Regions from separate parts of the Streptomyces tremellae genome, predicted to be linked through region 1. Evidence: predicted binding sites of a transcription regulator. Region 1 holds the regulator's gene; the other holds the start of a gene.
The links. The regulator HrcA, encoded in region 1, represses chaperone genes, less so after heat shock. The targets are predictions, from matches to a motif close to TTNGCACTCNGNNNNNCNGAGTGCNAA.
Positions count from the first base shown of each region.

Region 2: groES (co-chaperone GroES) is a predicted target of HrcA. The motif match lies at 1,780-1,806, and genes of this name have one in related genera.

Region 1 covers NZ_BAABEP010000022.1:15,008-22,878, reverse strand. Annotated here, with positions in the region: gene ABEA77_RS16950 (ribonuclease Z) at 109-1,020, opposite strand; gene ABEA77_RS16945 (histidine triad nucleotide-binding protein) at 1,036-1,395, opposite strand; gene ABEA77_RS16940 (16S rRNA (uracil(1498)-N(3))-methyltransferase) at 1,501-2,247, opposite strand; gene ABEA77_RS16935 (nitronate monooxygenase) at 2,244-3,317, opposite strand; gene dnaJ (molecular chaperone DnaJ) at 3,615-4,751, opposite strand; gene hrcA (heat-inducible transcriptional repressor HrcA) at 4,752-5,768, opposite strand; gene ABEA77_RS16920 (MBL fold metallo-hydrolase) at 6,077-6,829, shown strand; gene ABEA77_RS16915 (DUF3097 domain-containing protein) at 6,981-7,814, shown strand; gene hemW (radical SAM family heme chaperone HemW) at 7,831-7,871, opposite strand, start outside.
Region 2 covers NZ_BAABEP010000023.1:16,543-24,413, reverse strand. Annotated here, with positions in the region: gene ABEA77_RS17375 (THUMP-like domain-containing protein) at 1-96, opposite strand, end outside; partial or broken gene ABEA77_RS17370 (polysaccharide deacetylase family protein) at 774-1,598, shown strand; gene groES (co-chaperone GroES) at 1,955-2,263, shown strand; gene groL (chaperonin GroEL) at 2,360-3,982, shown strand; gene ABEA77_RS17355 (hydroxyacid dehydrogenase) at 4,114-5,142, opposite strand; gene ABEA77_RS17350 (carbohydrate ABC transporter permease) at 5,195-6,127, opposite strand; gene ABEA77_RS17345 (carbohydrate ABC transporter permease) at 6,124-7,101, opposite strand; gene ABEA77_RS17340 (ABC transporter substrate-binding protein) at 7,098-7,871, opposite strand, start outside.

The sequences.
Region 1 (7,871 bases):
GGCCGGAAAGGGCCGCGGCCCTTCGGGCGGGGCGCGGACGCCGGGCGGGGCAGCGGGCTCGCGGGTCACGGGCCCGCGGGAGATCGGGGCGGGCCCGCCCCGGCAACGCTAGGCGCGGTGTGGGACCGGGACGCGGGTGAGGTCGTCGGCGACGGTGAGGGTGCCGGTGAAGCCGGCGGCGCGGGCCTCGCGGCCGAAGGCGGCCGGGTCGTCGTAGCGCTGGGAGAAGTGTGTCAGGACGAGGTGGCGCACCCCGGCGTCGCGGGCCGCCGCGCCCGCCTGTCCCGCGGTGAGGTGGCCGAAGTCGGCGGCCATCGCCTCGTCCGCTTCGAGGAAGGTCGACTCGATGACCAGCAGGTCGCACCCCTCGGCGAGCGCCGCGACGCCCGCGCACAGGCGGGTGTCCATGACGAAGGCGAAGCGCTGGCCGCGGCGGACGCGGCTGACGTCCTCGACCCGTACGCCCCGCAGTTCGCCCTCGCGCTGGAGCCGCCCGACGTCGGGGCCCGCGATGCCGTGCTCGGCGAGCAGCGCGGGCAGCATGGTCCTGCCGTCCGGTTCGGTGAGCCGGTAGCCGTACGCCTCGACGGGGTGGGAGAGCCGGTGCGCGCTCAGCGTGTACGCGGGGGTCTCGGCGAGCGTCACGAGCCCGTCGCCCGCGACCGGCGCCGTGCTGACGGCCACCGTCTCGCGGTAGGCCGTGGCGTGTGCGAGGCGCTCGTAGAAGTGCTGCCCGCTCGCCGGGTAGTGCGCGGTGACCTCGTGCGGGACCCGGTCGAGGTTGATCCGCTGGATCACCCCCGCGAGACCGAGCGCGTGGTCGCCGTGGAAGTGCGTCACGCACAGCCGGTCGATGTCGTGGGCGGCGACCCCGGCGCGCAGCATCTGCCGCTGGGTGCCCTCGCCGGGGTCGAACAGGAGTCCCTGGCCGTCCCAGCGCAGCAGGTAGCCGTTGTGGTTGCGGCGGCGGGTCGGCACCTGGCTCGCCGTGCCGAGCACGACGAGCTCACGGACGGACACGGGGGCGGTCCCCCGTTATCCGGGGGGCCAGTTGAGCCCGCGTCCGCCGAGGACGTGGGCGTGCGCGTGGAAGACGGTCTGCCCCGCGCCGGAGCCGGTGTTGAAGACGATCCGGTAGCCGCCCGCCTCGACCTTGTCGTCGGCGGCGACCGCGCCTGCCTCGCGCAGCACGTCGGCCGCGACCTCGGGCGCGGCGGCGGCGAGCGACGCGGCGTCGGGGTAGTGCGCCCTGGGGATGACGAGGACATGGGTCGGCGCCTGCGGGTTGATGTCCCGGAAGGCGACCGTGGTCTCGCTCTCGCGTACGACCGTGGCGGGCACGTCCCCCGCGACGATCTTGCAGAACAGGCAGTCGGCCTGTGGTTCTCCCGCCATGGTCGGGGCCCTCATCTCCTCGCGTCCGTACGTCGGGCATCGTAGCGGTCCCGCCACTCAGGCTGCCGCCGGGCCGCCCGGCGGTGGCCGCAACAGGCGCGGCGGTCAGGACCAGCGGCCGGTGCGGGCGAGCAGCACGGCGGCCGCCGCGGTGCCCGCGGTGGAGGTGCGCAGGACGCTGGGGCCGAGCCGGTGCGGGGCCGCGCCCGCCTCGGCGAAGACGGCCAACTCCTCGGGCGAGACGCCGCCTTCGGGCCCGACGACGAGCACAAGGCGCCCGGCGTCCGGCAGCTTCGCGGTGGCGAGTGGCACGGCGACGCCGCCGTCCTCGTGCAGCACGGCCGCGAAGTCGGCGCCCGCGAGCAGCTGGGCGGCCTGGCGGGTGGTGGCCGGGTCCGCGACCTCGGGGAAGCGCAGGCGGCGCGACTGCTTGCCGGCCTCGCGGGCCGTGGCCCGCCACTTGGCGAGGGACTTGGCGCCGCGCTCGCCCTTCCACTGGGTGACGCAGCGCGCGGCCTGCCAGGGCACGACCGCGTCCACGCCGGTCTCGGTCATGGTCTCGACGGCGAGTTCGCCCCGGTCGCCCTTGGGCAGCGCCTGCACGACGGTGATCCGGGGCGCGGGAGCGTCCTCGGTGCGTACGGACACGATGTCGACGGTGAGCCGGTCCTTGCCCTCGGCCGCGGCGACGGTGCCGTACGCGCCGGTGCCCGCACCGTCGGTCAGGACGACCTGTTCGCCGGCGCGCAGCCGCCGTACGGAGACGGCGTGGCGCCCCTCGGGCCCGGCGAGCACGACCGTGCCGGGGCGCAGCGGTGTGCCGTCGTCCACGACGAAGACCGGTGCGGTCACCGGGTGCCTCCCAGGGTCATCGCGGCGCGTGCCGCCTCGGTCTCGGCGGCGAGCACCTCGACGAGCCGCGCGGCGGGCATGGGCCGTGCCATGCGGTGGCCCTGGCCCGCCCAGAGCGCCATGGCCTGGGGGTCGCCCGCCTTGGCGGCGGCCCTGCGCAGGGGCGAGGTGACGTGGTGGACCTCGGGGTAGGCCTGGGGGGCGTAGGGGCCGTGCTCGCGCATGAAGCGGTTGACCAGGCCGCGCGCGGGGCGTCCCGAGAAGGCGCGGGTGAGTTCCGTGCGGGCGAACAGCGGGTTGGTCATGGCCTGCTTGTGCAGGTCGGGGGAGCCGGACTCGTCGGTGACGAGGAACGCGGTGCCGAGTTGCGCTGCTTGGGCGCCGAGGGCGAGCACGGCGGCGATCTGGGTGCCGCGCATGATGCCGCCCGCCGCGAGGACGGGGAGTTCCACGGCGTCCTTGACCTGGAGCACGAGGGAGAGCAGCCCGATGCCCGCGCCGTCGGTGGCCGGGTCGTCGTGGTGGGTGCCCTGGTGTCCGCCCGCCTCGATGCCCTGGGCGCAGACCGCGTCGGCACCCGACCACTGGGCGGCGCGCGCCTCCTCGGGGGTGGTGACGGTGACGACGGTGTAGGTGCCGGCGCGGCGGAAGCGGTCGAGCACGCGGCGCGGCGGGCAGCCGAAGGTGAAGGAGACGACGGGCACGGGCTCGTCGAGCAGGACCGCGAGCTTGGCCTCGTAGTTGTCGTCCCAGCCGGCCTCGGGGTCGCCGAGCGGGGTGTCGTACCAGTCGGCCTCCCCGGCCAGCTGGCTGCGGTAGAGGTCGACGGCTGCGCGGTCGGCGTGCCGGGTCTGCGGGAGGAAGACGTTCACCCCGAACGGCGCCGCCGTGAGTCCCCGCAGGCGCTTGATCTCGTCGTACATGCCGTCGGCCGTCTTGTAGCCGGCGGCGAGGAAGCCGAGCCCGCCCGCGTCGCAGACCGCGGCGGCCAGCTGGGGGCAGGACGCTCCGCCTGCCATGGGGGCCTGCACGATCGGATACCGACAGAGATCGGTCAGCGTGGAGGACATGCACGCATGGTGCCATGCCGGTACCAGAGCGCAGAATCGCCCTCGCACCCGGCATATGCCAAGGGAAGAACCAACGGTCATGGCGGTGCGGAGGCGCTGTTTGCCCCGGTTCGTCCGGCGGCCGACTGGAGAGACCAACCGGTATGGAGTGCCCGGCGGTGGGGGCGAGTTCAAGCCCCGCGCGCCGAGACCCGGCGCCGGCCGCCGACCCCGCCCGAGCAAGGACCCGGTCGCGGAACGCCGTCGGCGCGCGCACCGTGAACGGTGCGCGCGCCGACGGGCAGCGGCGGGCCGGGCCTAACGGCCGTTGAACGCGTCCTTCAGCCGGGAGAACAGCCCCTGCTGGCCGGGCTGGAACTGCCCCGTCGGGCGCTCCTCCCCGCGCAGCTTGGCCAGTTCGCGCAGCAGCCGCTCCTGCTCGGCGTCGAGCTTCGTCGGGGTGGTGACCTCGACATGGACGATCAGATCGCCGCGGCCGCCGCCGCGCAGGTGGGTCACGCCGCGACCGTGCAGCGGGACCGACTGGCCGGACTGCGTGCCGGGCCTGACGTCGACCTCCTCCACACCGTCGAGCGTCTCCAGCGGGCACTTGGTGCCGAGCGCGGCGGCCGTCATCGGGATCGTCACCGTGCAGTGCAGGTCGTCGCCGCGGCGCTGGAAGACGGAGTGCGGCAGCTCGCGGATCTCCACGAACAGGTCGCCCGCGGGGCCACCGCCCGGCCCGACCTCGCCCTCGCCCGCGAGCTGAATCTTGGTGCCGTCGTCGACGCCCGCGGGGATCTTGACCGTGAGCGTGCGGCGGGAGCGCACGCGGCCGTCGCCCGCGCACTCCGGGCACGGCGTCGGCACCACCGTGCCGAAGCCCTGGCACTGGGGGCACGGGCGGGAGGTCATGACCTGGCCGAGGAACGACCGCGTCACCTGCGAGACCTCGCCCCGGCCGCGGCACATGTCGCAGGTCTGGGCGGAGGTGCCGGGCGCGGCGCCCTCTCCGTTGCAGGTGGAGCAGACGACGGCCGTGTCGACCTGGATGTCCTTGGTGGTGCCGAAGGCCGCCTCGCTGAGCTCGACCTCCAGGCGGATCATGGCGTCCTGGCCGCGGCGGGTGCGCGAGCGGGGGCCGCGCTGGGACGCCGTACCGAAGAACGCGTCCATGATGTCGGAGAAGTTGCCGAAGCCGCCGGCCCCGAAGCCGCCGGCCCCCCCGCCGCCGTTGCTGGACAGCGGATCTCCGCCGAGGTCGTAGACCTGCTTCTTCTGCGGGTCGGAGAGCACCTCGTACGCGGCGTTGATCTCCTTGAAGCGCTCCTGCGTCTTCGGGTCCGGGTTGACGTCCGGGTGCAGCTCGCGGGCGAGCCTCCTGAACGCCTTCTTGATCTCGTCCTGGGACGCGTCGCGGCGCACGCCGAGAACGGCGTAGTAGTCCGTGGCCACTTACGACTCCGCCAGGATCTGTCCGACGTAACGTGCCACTGCGCGTACCGCTCCCATCGTTCCGGGGTAGTCCATGCGGGTCGGTCCGACCACGCCGAGTTTGGCGACTGCCTCGTCGCCCGAACCGTAGCCGACGGCTACGACAGATGTGGAAGTGAGGCCCTCGTGGGCGTTCTCGTGCCCGATGCGGACCGTCATTCCCGGCTGGCCCGCCTCGCCGAGGAGCTTGAGGAGCACCACGTGCTCCTCAAGCGCCTCAAGCACGGGCCTGATCATCATCGGGAAGTCGTGCCCGAAGCGGGTGAGGTTGGCGGTGCCGCCGATGAGCAGCCGCTCCTCGGTCTCCTCCACCAGGTTCTCCAGCAGGGTCGCGAGGACGGTGGAGACCGTGGGTCTGTCCTCCGCCTCGAACGACTCGGGCAGGTCCTGCACCAGGCGCGGCACGTCGGCGAAGCGGCGGCCCACCACCCGGCTGTTGAGCCGGGCCCGCAGGTCGGCGAGGGCGACCTCGCCGAACGGGGCGGGGCAGTCGATCATCCGCTGCTCGACCCGTCCGGTGTCGGTGATCAGCACGAGCATCAGCCGGGCCGGCGCCAGCGAGAGCAGTTCGACGTGGCGCACCGTGGACCGCGTCAGCGACGGGTACTGCACGACGGCGACCTGCCGGGTCAGCTGGGCGAGCAGCCGGACCGTGCGGCCGACGACGTCGTCGAGGTCGACGGCGCCCTCAAGGAAGTTCTGGATGGCCCGGCGCTCGGGCGAGGAGAGCGGTTTGACGCCCGCCAGCTTGTCCACGAACAGCCGGTACCCCTTGTCGGTGGGGATGCGGCCCGCGCTCGTGTGCGGCTGGGCGATGTAGCCCTCCTCTTCGAGTACGGCCATGTCGTTGCGGATCGTCGCGGGCGACACGCCGAGCCGGTGGCGCTCCGTGAGCGCCTTGGAGCCGACGGGCTCCTCCGTGCCGACGTAGTCCTGGACGATGGCGCGCAGCACTTCGAGTCTGCGTTCGCTGAGCACGGCGCACACCTCCAGCGGTCGTCGTTCGTCGTCCCTCGTCGCGCTCTGCGACCCCGTTTGGCACTCGCTCCACCCGAGTGCCAGCTCCTTCCGAGCCAGTGTACGGCCGGTGGGGGCGCGCGTAGCAAGGCAGTGTTCCACGTGATCGCGCCGCCGCGCGTGAGAGGTTGCGGGTACGGGCCGCGACCGCGCGCGGGTACCCGGGCGAAGACGGGGAAACGGGACAGGCGGCGGAGAAGATCCGCACGAGCCGCATGAACCGTAAGAACCGCAAGAACCATAAGAAGCGCAAGAGGCGGAGGCGTCGGATGGACGGGGAGCCGGGGGCGCCTGGCCCGGACGGCTGGCAGCGGCTCGCGCCCGGTGTGCACCGGTGCAGGCTGCCCGGCTGGGACTGCACGGTGGGGCTGGTGACGGGCGACGCCGGGGCGCTGCTCGTCGACGCGGGCGGCACGCCGCGGCAGGGGGCGGCGGTGCGGGACGCGGCGCTGCGGCTCGCCGACGGCGCGCCCGTGCGGCATCTCGCCCTGACCCACCCGCACTTCGACCATGTACTGGGCGCGGGCGCGTTCCCCGGCGCCGAGGTGGCGGGGGCCGCCGGCCTGGCGGAGGCGCTGGGCGGCGCGGCGGGCCGGGCCGCGCTGTACGCGGACGCCGTGCGCCACGGCGTGCCCGCGGCCGCCGCGCGGGCCGCGGTGGACGGCCTCGGGCCCGGCGCGCCGCGGGTGCGCGAGGTCGGGGAGGAGCCGTACGGACTCGACCTCGGCGGCGGCACGCGGGTCCTGCTCGTCGACGCGGGCCCCGGCCACACCGCCTGCGACCTGGCCGTGCTGGTACACCCCGCGGCCGGCCCCGCGGTGCTGTTCTGCGGCGACCTGGTGGAGGAGTCAGGGCCGCCGCAGGCGGGGCCCGACGCGGTGCCGGACCGCTGGCCGGCCGCGCTCGACGTCCTGCTCCGCCTGGGCGGCGAGGACGCGCTGTACGTGCCGGGGCACGGCGCGGTGGTGGACGCGGCGTTCGTACGGGCCCAGCGTGACGCGCCGGCGCGGGGCGGTGTGTGAACTCCCCAGGGGCGGACGGCAGCGCGCGGCGCAGGCGCAGGACCGGCGTCCGCGTGCCGGGGCCGGGCGCGGGTGGGGACGCGCACGGGCGGGTGGCAGCGCGCTGCTGCGGGACCGGGACATCGGGCGGTGATCGGCATAGGGTCGGGCCGTGCGGAGTTACAGCCCTGATCTGACGCCCCCGTGGAAGCGCTCCACGCCCGTGCCCGAGGTTCCAGCGGAGCCCGACCTCGTCGTGGAGGAGGTGTCGACCGGGTTCTGCGGCGCGGTGATCCGCTGCGAGAAGACCGCGCAGGGCCCCACGGTCACCCTGGAGGACCGCTTCGGCAAGCACCGGGTCTTCCCCATGGAGCCCGCGGCCTTCCTGCTGGAGGGCAAGCCGGTGACGCTGGTGCGCCCGGCGGCGGGCGCGGGCCGTAGGGCGCCCGCCACTACGGCCTCCGGCTCGGTCGCGGTGCCCGGCGCGCGGGCCCGGGTGGCGCGCGCGGGCCGCATCTATGTCGAGGGCCGGCACGACGCCGAGCTGGTCGAGAAGGTGTGGGGCGACGACCTGCGGGTGGAGGGCGTCGTCGTGGAGTACCTCGGCGGCGTGGACGACCTGCCCGCGATCGTCGCGGACTTCGCTCCGGGGCCCGAAGCGCGCCTCGGCGTGCTCGTCGACCACCTGGTGCCCGGCAGCAAGGAGTCCCGCATCGCCGCGGAGGCGTCGGGCGACGGCGTGCTCGTGGTGGGCCACCCGTACATCGACGTGTGGGAGGCGGTGAAGCCGTCCTCCGTGGGCATCGGGGCCTGGCCCCGGGTGCCGCGCGGCGAGGACTGGAAGACGGGCGTGTGCCGTGCGCTCGGCTGGCCGGAGAACACCGGGGCCGCCTGGCAGCGCATCCTCGCCTCGGTCCGCTCGTACCGCGACCTGGAGCCCGAACTCCTGGGCCGGGTCGAGGAGTTGATCGACTTCGTGACGATCGGCGGGCCCGCGGGGCCCTGAGCCGGCGCCGACGCGGTCAGTCCACCAGGTCCCTGACGACCGCGTCGGCGAGCAGGC
Region 2 (7,871 bases), on a different contig from region 1:
GAGTTCCCGCGCCGGGTCGTGGTCGCGGACCTCCGCGAGCAGGGCCTGGCCCTCCGGGGTGAGCAGGGGTGCGAGGCGGGGCGGTTCTTCGGTCACCGGCCCATTGTCGGGCAGCGGGCGGCACTGTCGGCCAGGCGGGGGAGTGCGGGTGCCGGGCGGCGGCGCCTGCGCGGAGCGGGCGTCCACCGCTGACAGGATGCGGCGCCATGCGACTAGTACGACAAACCGAAGAAATGATGAAAGAGCGGGCGTCCGGATCGAGCGGAGGCGCGCGTACCGGGCGCCGCAGACGCAGACCCGGGCGGGACGGCCGGGCGCAGCGGCGGCCCGCCCGCGCCGTCGCCTCCGCGCTGCTCGCCGCCTCGGTCGCCTCCGTCGCCGCGCTCGGCTCGGGCTGCTCGGCCGGGGGTGCCGACCTCGCGGGCGACGCGGGGAAGGCGGGCGCGGCCCGGCTCGCGGGCGCCGCGGGCGTCGCCGCCCCGCCGGGCGGGGACGCCGCGACCCCCGGGTCCGTACCGGCGGGCGGTAGCCCCTCGGCGGGCGCGTCCCCGGCCACCGGATCCGCCACGCCGTCCGGCACTTCCTCGGCGGCGGCCTCCGCGCCGGCGTCGGTACCGGCCTCCGCGGCGGCCTCCGCCACCGCGTCCGCGCCGCCCGCCGCCCCGGGCGACCCGTCCGCCTCCGGCGCGTCCTCCGCGCCAGGCCCCCACCGGCCCGGCGCGTCCACCGCGGGCGCGTCCCCGCCCTCCCGCACCCCCGAACTCCGCCCGGCAGCCAAGCCGTCCGTAAGGCCGGTGCCCGGCGCGCCCGCCGCCGGGGCGCGGCCCGCCGACGCGGCCGGTGCGCTCGCCTCGTACGCGGCGCGCGTGAAGGCGACCGCGGCGGCCCGGCTCGCCGCGGCGAAGAAGTGGGGCCTTCCCACCCCGCCGCTGCTCGCGCCCCCGCCGCCCGCGGTGAAGCCGGTGGTCCCCACCCGCAAGGGGTTCGAGGCCGAGGGCGGCGAGCAGGGGCTGCCGCCCGTCTTCACCCGCGTCCCCACCAAGGACAAGGTCGTCTTCCTCACCATCGACGACGGCTCGGAGAAGGAGCCCGACTTCCTCTCGATGATGTCCGAGCTGCACGTCCCCTACAGCGCCTTCCTCAGCGACTACCTGATCAAGGACGACTACGGCTACTTCGCCAAGGCGCAGGCGTCGGGCGTCACCCTCAGCAACCACACCCTCACCCACCCCTACCTCCCCGGCCTCACCCACGCGCAGCAGGAACACGAGATCTGCGGCCAGCAGGACAAGCTCGCCAAGGAGTACGGCAAGCGGCCGACGCTGTTCAGGCCGCCGTACGGCAACTACAACGGCGACACGCTGCGGATCGCCAAGTCCTGCGGGATCAAGGCCTTCCCGCTGTGGGAGACCGAGGCGTTCCCCACGCACATGGACTGGCGCGACGAGGCCCAGCACTTCGAGCCCGGCGACATCATCCTCACCCACTTCCAGGGGCCCTCCGAGTGGAAGGCCACGATGGTGGAGAACGTCCGCAACCTCCTGAAGCGCATCACGGACCAGGGCTACGCCGTGGCCCGCCTGGAGGACTACGTCTGACCCCGGCCGCGATCAGACGCACGCGGCACCGCGCGACCCGCGCCCACGCGGCCCCGGACGGACGTCCGGGGCCGCCGCCACGCCCGGGGTGCGGCGCCGGCCGTCCGGCGGCATACCGTGGCCAGGGGCCGCCCGCACCGCCCTCGGCGCACCCCCGGCAGCGCGGCGCGTGCCACGTCGACTGGCACTCCGCTTGACCGAGTGCTAACCGCGGTCATAGTCTCAGCTTTGGCACTCCCCGAGTGAGAGTGCCAGAACGCGCGACGGGCAGGTCCGGCACCCGCGACGACGGATCCACCTGGTCGCCACCCTCAGACAGTCAACCCCGTGAGATCTCCGAAGGGGGAGGTCGGATCGTGACGACCGCCAGCACCAAGGTTGCCATCAAGCCGCTTGAGGACCGCATCGTGGTCCAGCCGCTCGACGCCGAACAGACCACGGCCTCTGGCCTGGTCATTCCGGACACTGCCAAGGAGAAGCCCCAGGAGGGCGTCGTCCTGGCCGTGGGCCCGGGCCGCTTCGAGAACGGCGAGCGCCTGCCGCTCGACGTCTCGGTCGGCGATGTCGTTCTGTACAGCAAGTACGGCGGCACCGAGGTGAAGTACAGCGGCGAGGAGTACCTCGTCCTCTCGGCTCGCGACGTGCTCGCGATCATCGAGAAGTAACTCCACCCCGTATTGCTTTTCTGATCTGCGCCCCTGGCCCCCCTGCGAACGCCGGGCGGACGGGGGCGCAGGTCGTTCGAGAGGACAGAAGCTCCCATGGCGAAGATCCTGAAGTTCGACGAGGACGCCCGTCGCGCCCTCGAGCGCGGCGTCAACAAGCTGGCCGACACGGTCAAGGTGACGATCGGCCCCAAGGGCCGCAACGTCGTCATCGACAAGAAGTTCGGTGCGCCCACCATCACCAACGACGGCGTCACCATCGCCCGCGAGGTGGAGGTCGAGGACCCGTACGAGAACCTCGGCGCGCAGCTCGTGAAGGAGGTGGCGACCAAGACCAACGACATCGCGGGTGACGGCACCACCACCGCCACGGTGCTCGCCCAGGCGCTGGTCCGCGAGGGCCTGCGCAACGTCGCGGCCGGCGCCTCCCCCGCCGCCCTCAAGCGCGGCATCGACGCCGCCGTCGCCGCGGTCTCCCAGGACCTCCTGGCCACCGCGCGCCCCATCGACGACAAGTCCGACATCGCCGCCGTGGCCGCGCTCTCCGCGCAGGACCAGCAGGTCGGCGAGCTCATCGCCGAGGCGATGGACAAGGTCGGCAAGGACGGTGTCATCACCGTCGAGGAGTCCAACACCTTCGGTCTCGAACTGGACTTCACCGAGGGCATGGCCTTCGACAAGGGCTACCTCTCCCCGTACATGGTCACGGACCAGGAGCGGATGGAGGCCGTCCTAGAGGACCCGTACATCCTGATCAACCAGGGCAAGATCTCCTCCATCCAGGACCTCCTGCCGCTGCTTGAGAAGGTCATCCAGGCGGGTGGCTCGAAGCCGCTGCTGATCATCGCCGAGGACGTCGAGGGCGAGGCCCTTTCGACCCTGGTCGTCAACAAGATCCGCGGCACGTTCAACGCGGTGGCCGTCAAGGCCCCCGGCTTCGGCGACCGCCGCAAGGCCATGCTCGGCGACATCGCCACCCTCACGGGCGCGACCGTCATCGCCGAGGAGGTCGGCCTCAAGCTCGACCAGGCCGGTCTCGACGTGCTGGGCACCGCCCGCCGCGTCACGGTCACCAAGGACGACACGACCATCGTCGACGGCGGCGGCAACAGCGCCGACGTGACGGGCCGCGTCAACCAGATCAAGGCCGAGATCGAGACCACCGACTCCGACTGGGACCGCGAGAAGCTCCAGGAGCGCCTCGCGAAGCTGGCCGGCGGCGTCTGCGTGATCCGCGTCGGCGCGGCCACCGAGGTGGAGCTCAAGGAGAAGAAGCACCGCCTTGAGGACGCGATCTCCGCGACCCGCGCCGCGGTCGAGGAGGGCATCGTCTCCGGCGGTGGCTCCGCGCTCGTCCACGCGGGCAAGGTCCTCGAAGACAGCCTCGGCAAGGAGGGCGACGAGGCCACGGGCGTCGCCGTCGTCCGCCGCGCCGTCGTCGAGCCGCTGCGCTGGATCGCCGAGAACGCCGGCCTGGAGGGCTACGTCATCACCTCCAAGGTGGCCGAGCTCGACAAGGGCAACGGCTTCAACGCCGCCACCGGCGAGTACGTCGACCTGGTCAAGGCCGGCGTCATCGACCCGGTCAAGGTGACGCGCTCCGCCCTGGAGAACGCCGCCTCCATCGCCTCGCTGCTCCTCACGACCGAGACGCTGGTCGTCGAGAAGCTGGCCGAGGAGGAGGAGCCGGCGGCCGCGGGCCACGGACACGCGCACTGACACCGCGCACGGCGCACCGCGCCGTGGCACGCGCCGGGCGGGGCCCGGCACCCTCCGCACTGCGGACGGTGCCGGGCCCCGCCCGTTTCCCGTGGTGCGGGAGGTGCGCGCCGCCCGTGCGGGCTCACCCCCTACGCGGACCGGTCGAGCGCGGCGGGGAGCACGGGCCCGGCGAAGGGCTCGCCCTTCACGAAGCGCTCCACCTCGTCGAGCGCGTGCTCGGCCATGCGGTGGGTCTCGTTGCCGAGCGAGCCCGCGACATGCGGGGTGAGCAGGACGTTCGGCAGGTCGTACAGCGGCGAGTCGGGCGCCGGGAGCTCCGGGTCCGTCACGTCGAGCACCGCGTGCAGACGGCCGGACACCAGCTCGCGCAGGAGCGCTTCCTCGTCGATCAGCGAGCCCCGCGAGGTGTTGACCAGCGTCGACCCGTCGGCCATCGCGGCGAGCTGCACCGCGCCGATCAGGTGCCGGGTCGCGGGGAGCTGGGGCGCGTGCACGGAGACCACCGAACTGCGCGCGCACAGCTCGTCGAGGCCCACCGGCTCGGCGCCGAGCGCCGCGGCCCCCGCCGCGTCCACGTACGGGTCGTACAGCAGGACCCGCAGGTCGAACGGGCGCAGCAGTTCGATGACCCGCCGCCCGATCCTGGACGCGCCGACGATGCCCACCGTGCGGCCGTAGTTGCCCGCGTCGATCAGCTCGCCGTGCCAGTCGTGCGGCGCGCGCAGCGCGCGGTAGCCGCGGGCCGCGTCGAGGACGCGCTTGCCCGCGAAGAGGATCGCCGCGAGCGTGTACTCGGCGACCGGCAGCGCGTTGGCCGCGGCGGCCGAGCTGACCGCGATGCCCCGCTCCCAGCAGGCGTCGGTGACGAAGTGCTTCACCGTGCCCGCCGCGTGCACCACCGCCCGCAGCCGGGGCGCGGACGCGAGCACGGACCCGGTCAGCGCCGGCACACCCCAGCACGTCAGCAGGATCTCGGCCTCGGCGAGCGCGGTGGCGAGCGCGGGCCCGGGAGCCGTGAAGTCGTCGGCGACCAGGGCGGGGTCGGTGCGGACGAGCCCGGTCAGCCGCTTCCGCTGCGCGGCCGTGAACAGCCGGTCCGCGACGCCCGGGGCCATCGCGAGCAGCGCGGCGGGGCGATTGTCAGTGGCGTCGTGCATGGTGGGTCTCGTACTCCTCGATGGGGGGGTGCGGGGCCGGGGGACCGGCCGGTTACTTGACGCTGCCCGCGGTCAGGCTGGCCTTCCAGTGCCGTTGCAGGGTGACGAAGGCGACGATCAGGGGGAGGACGGCGAGCAGCGAGCCCGAGACGACCATCGGATAGAAGTCGGGCGTCGCGTTGGCGTTGCTGTGCCAGTTGTAGAGGCCGAGGCTCAGCGGATAGAGCTCCTTGTCGGACAGCATCACGAGGGGGAGGAAGAAGTTGTTCCAGATCGCCGTGAACTGGAAGAGGAAGACGGTCACGAAGCCGGGCATGACCATGCGCAGCCCGATCGACCAGAAGACCCGCAGTTCGCCGGCCCCGTCGATACGGGCGGCTTCGAGCGCCTCGTCGGGGATGTAGCCCGCGCTGAAGATGCGGGAGAGGTAGACCCCGAAGGGGTTGACCAGGACGGGGATCAGCACCGACCAGTAGGTGTTGACGGTGTGGGTCTTGACCGCGAGCAGGTACAGCGGCAGGGAGAGCGCCGTGGACGGCAGCAGCACGCCGAGCAGCACGACGGCGAACAGCTTCTCCTTGCCACGGAAGCGGTACTTGTCGAAGGCGTAGCCGGCCGCGACGCTGACGAGCGAGCAGCCCAGCGCGCCGAGCCCCGCGTAGAGGAGCGAGTTGCCGTACCAGCGGAAGTAGATGCCGCCGTCGTAGGACGCCAGGGTGGAGAGGTTGTGTCCGAAGTCGAAGCCCTCGAAGGAGAAGACGTTGCCGCCGAGGATGTTCCCCGCGTTCTTGGTGGCGGCGGTGACCAGCCAGACGAGCGGGAAGAGGGTGTAGGCGGCGGCGATGGCGAGCAGCGCGTTCACGGCGGCGCGCGAGGTCCAGCGGCCGGCGGCGGAGCGGCCGGTGGGGGCCGGCCGGCGGCCGGTGCGCGGGCGGGTGCCGGGGGCGAGTTGCCCGGCCGGGTCGACGATGAGGGGAGTGGTCATGCCGAGGCTCCCTTCCGGTTGGCGATACGGGTGACGGCGAAGGAGAGCACGGCCGCGGTCAGAGCGATGAGGACGGACGCGGCGGCGGCCCGCCCGTAGTCGTTCAGCTGGAACGCCTCGGCGTAGGCGTACATGTTGGGCGTCCAGGCGCTGGTGATGGCGGACCCGGAGTTCGACAGCAGCAGCGGCTCGGTGAACAGCTGGAGCGAGCCGATGACCGTGAACAGCAGCACGAGGAAGACGGAGGAGCGGATGAGGGGCAGCTTGATACTGAAGGCGGTGCGCCAGTTGCCCGCGCCGTCGACGGCGGCCGCCTCCAGCAGGGAGCGGTCCACGGCCTGGAGAGCGGCGTAGAAGATGACGACGTTGTAGCCGAGCCACTCCCACAGGGCGATGTTGACGACGGAGGGGAGCGCGCCGCCCGAGGAGAAGAAGTCGAATCCGATGCCGCCCGAGTGCATCGCCCTGACGACCGGGCTGAGTCCCGGCGTGTAGAGGTACACCCAGATCAGGGCGGCGATCAGGCCGGGGATGGCGTGCGGCAGGAACAGCGCGAGCTGGAAGAGGCGCCGGGCGCGGGCGAGCGCGGTGTCCAGCAGCAGCGCGAGGGCGAGCGCCCCGCCGACCATGATCGGGATGTAGAGGAGCACATAGCCGCCGAGCACCCGGAAGCCGTCGCGGAACGCGGCGTCAGCCAGGGTGTCGGCGTAGTTGCCGAACCCGTCGAAGACGTCGCGCGGCCCGCCGAAGCCGAGCCCGGACAACTTCTGGGTGAACAGGCTCAGCCAGAGCGCGTAGCCCACGGGAATCAGCATCGCCACGGTGAACAGGGCGAAGAAGGGGGTGAGCAGTACCCCGGCGGCGAGACCGGTGCGCTGGGCGCCGCGGCGGCGCGGGGGCCGGGCCGCGGGGGCGGTGGCGCGGGCGTCCCGGACACCCCGGGCGCCGGCGCCTGTGCTGGTTTCGGTGCTCATGAGGCGTCCTCGACCTTCAGACCGCTCTTGCGCAGGGCGGCCACGGTGGCGCTCTGCGTGGTGGTGATGGCGCGCGGCAGGGTGGTGCCGCCGCCGATGACCCCGTGGAGCTGGTCCCTGAGGGTGTTGTTGGCCGCGGCGGTCGGGCCCCACAGCCAGTGCGGGTCGATCGTCGCGCCGGCCTTCGCGTACAGGGCGTAGAGGTCCTGGCCGCCGTAGAAGCCGGTGTCGATGGCCTTGCGGGCGACGGGTACGAGCGCGGGCGCGGCCGGCAGGGCGGTGGAGGTGCTCGCGCTGACCCGGGCCCGTACGGAGTCGGGGGAGGTCGCCATCCAGAGGATGAACGTCATGGCGGCGGCCGTCTTCCCGCTGTTCTTGGAGACGGCGAAGGTGGAGCCCTGGCTCATGCCGACGCTCGGGTGGGCCGCGTCCCAGCTGGGCATCCGCATCGCCGCCCACTTCCCCTTCTCCTCGGGCACGATGCCCGCGAGGGTGCCCGCGCCCCAGGAGGCGCCCAGGTAGCCGACGGTGGTGCCCGCCTTGAGGGAGGCGGTCCACTCGGGGCTGTAGGAGGGCGCGGTGCTGACGAGCTTGTCGTCGATCATGCCCTGCCAGTACGCGGCGACCCTGCGGGTCGCCGGGTCGCTGGTGTCCACCCGCCAGGCGCCGTTCCTCGTGCTGAACCACGAGGCGCCCGCCTGCCAGGCCATGGTCTGGAAGAACGTCGGGTCGTCGGGGAAGAACGTGGCGATACGGGTGTCGGGCGCGGC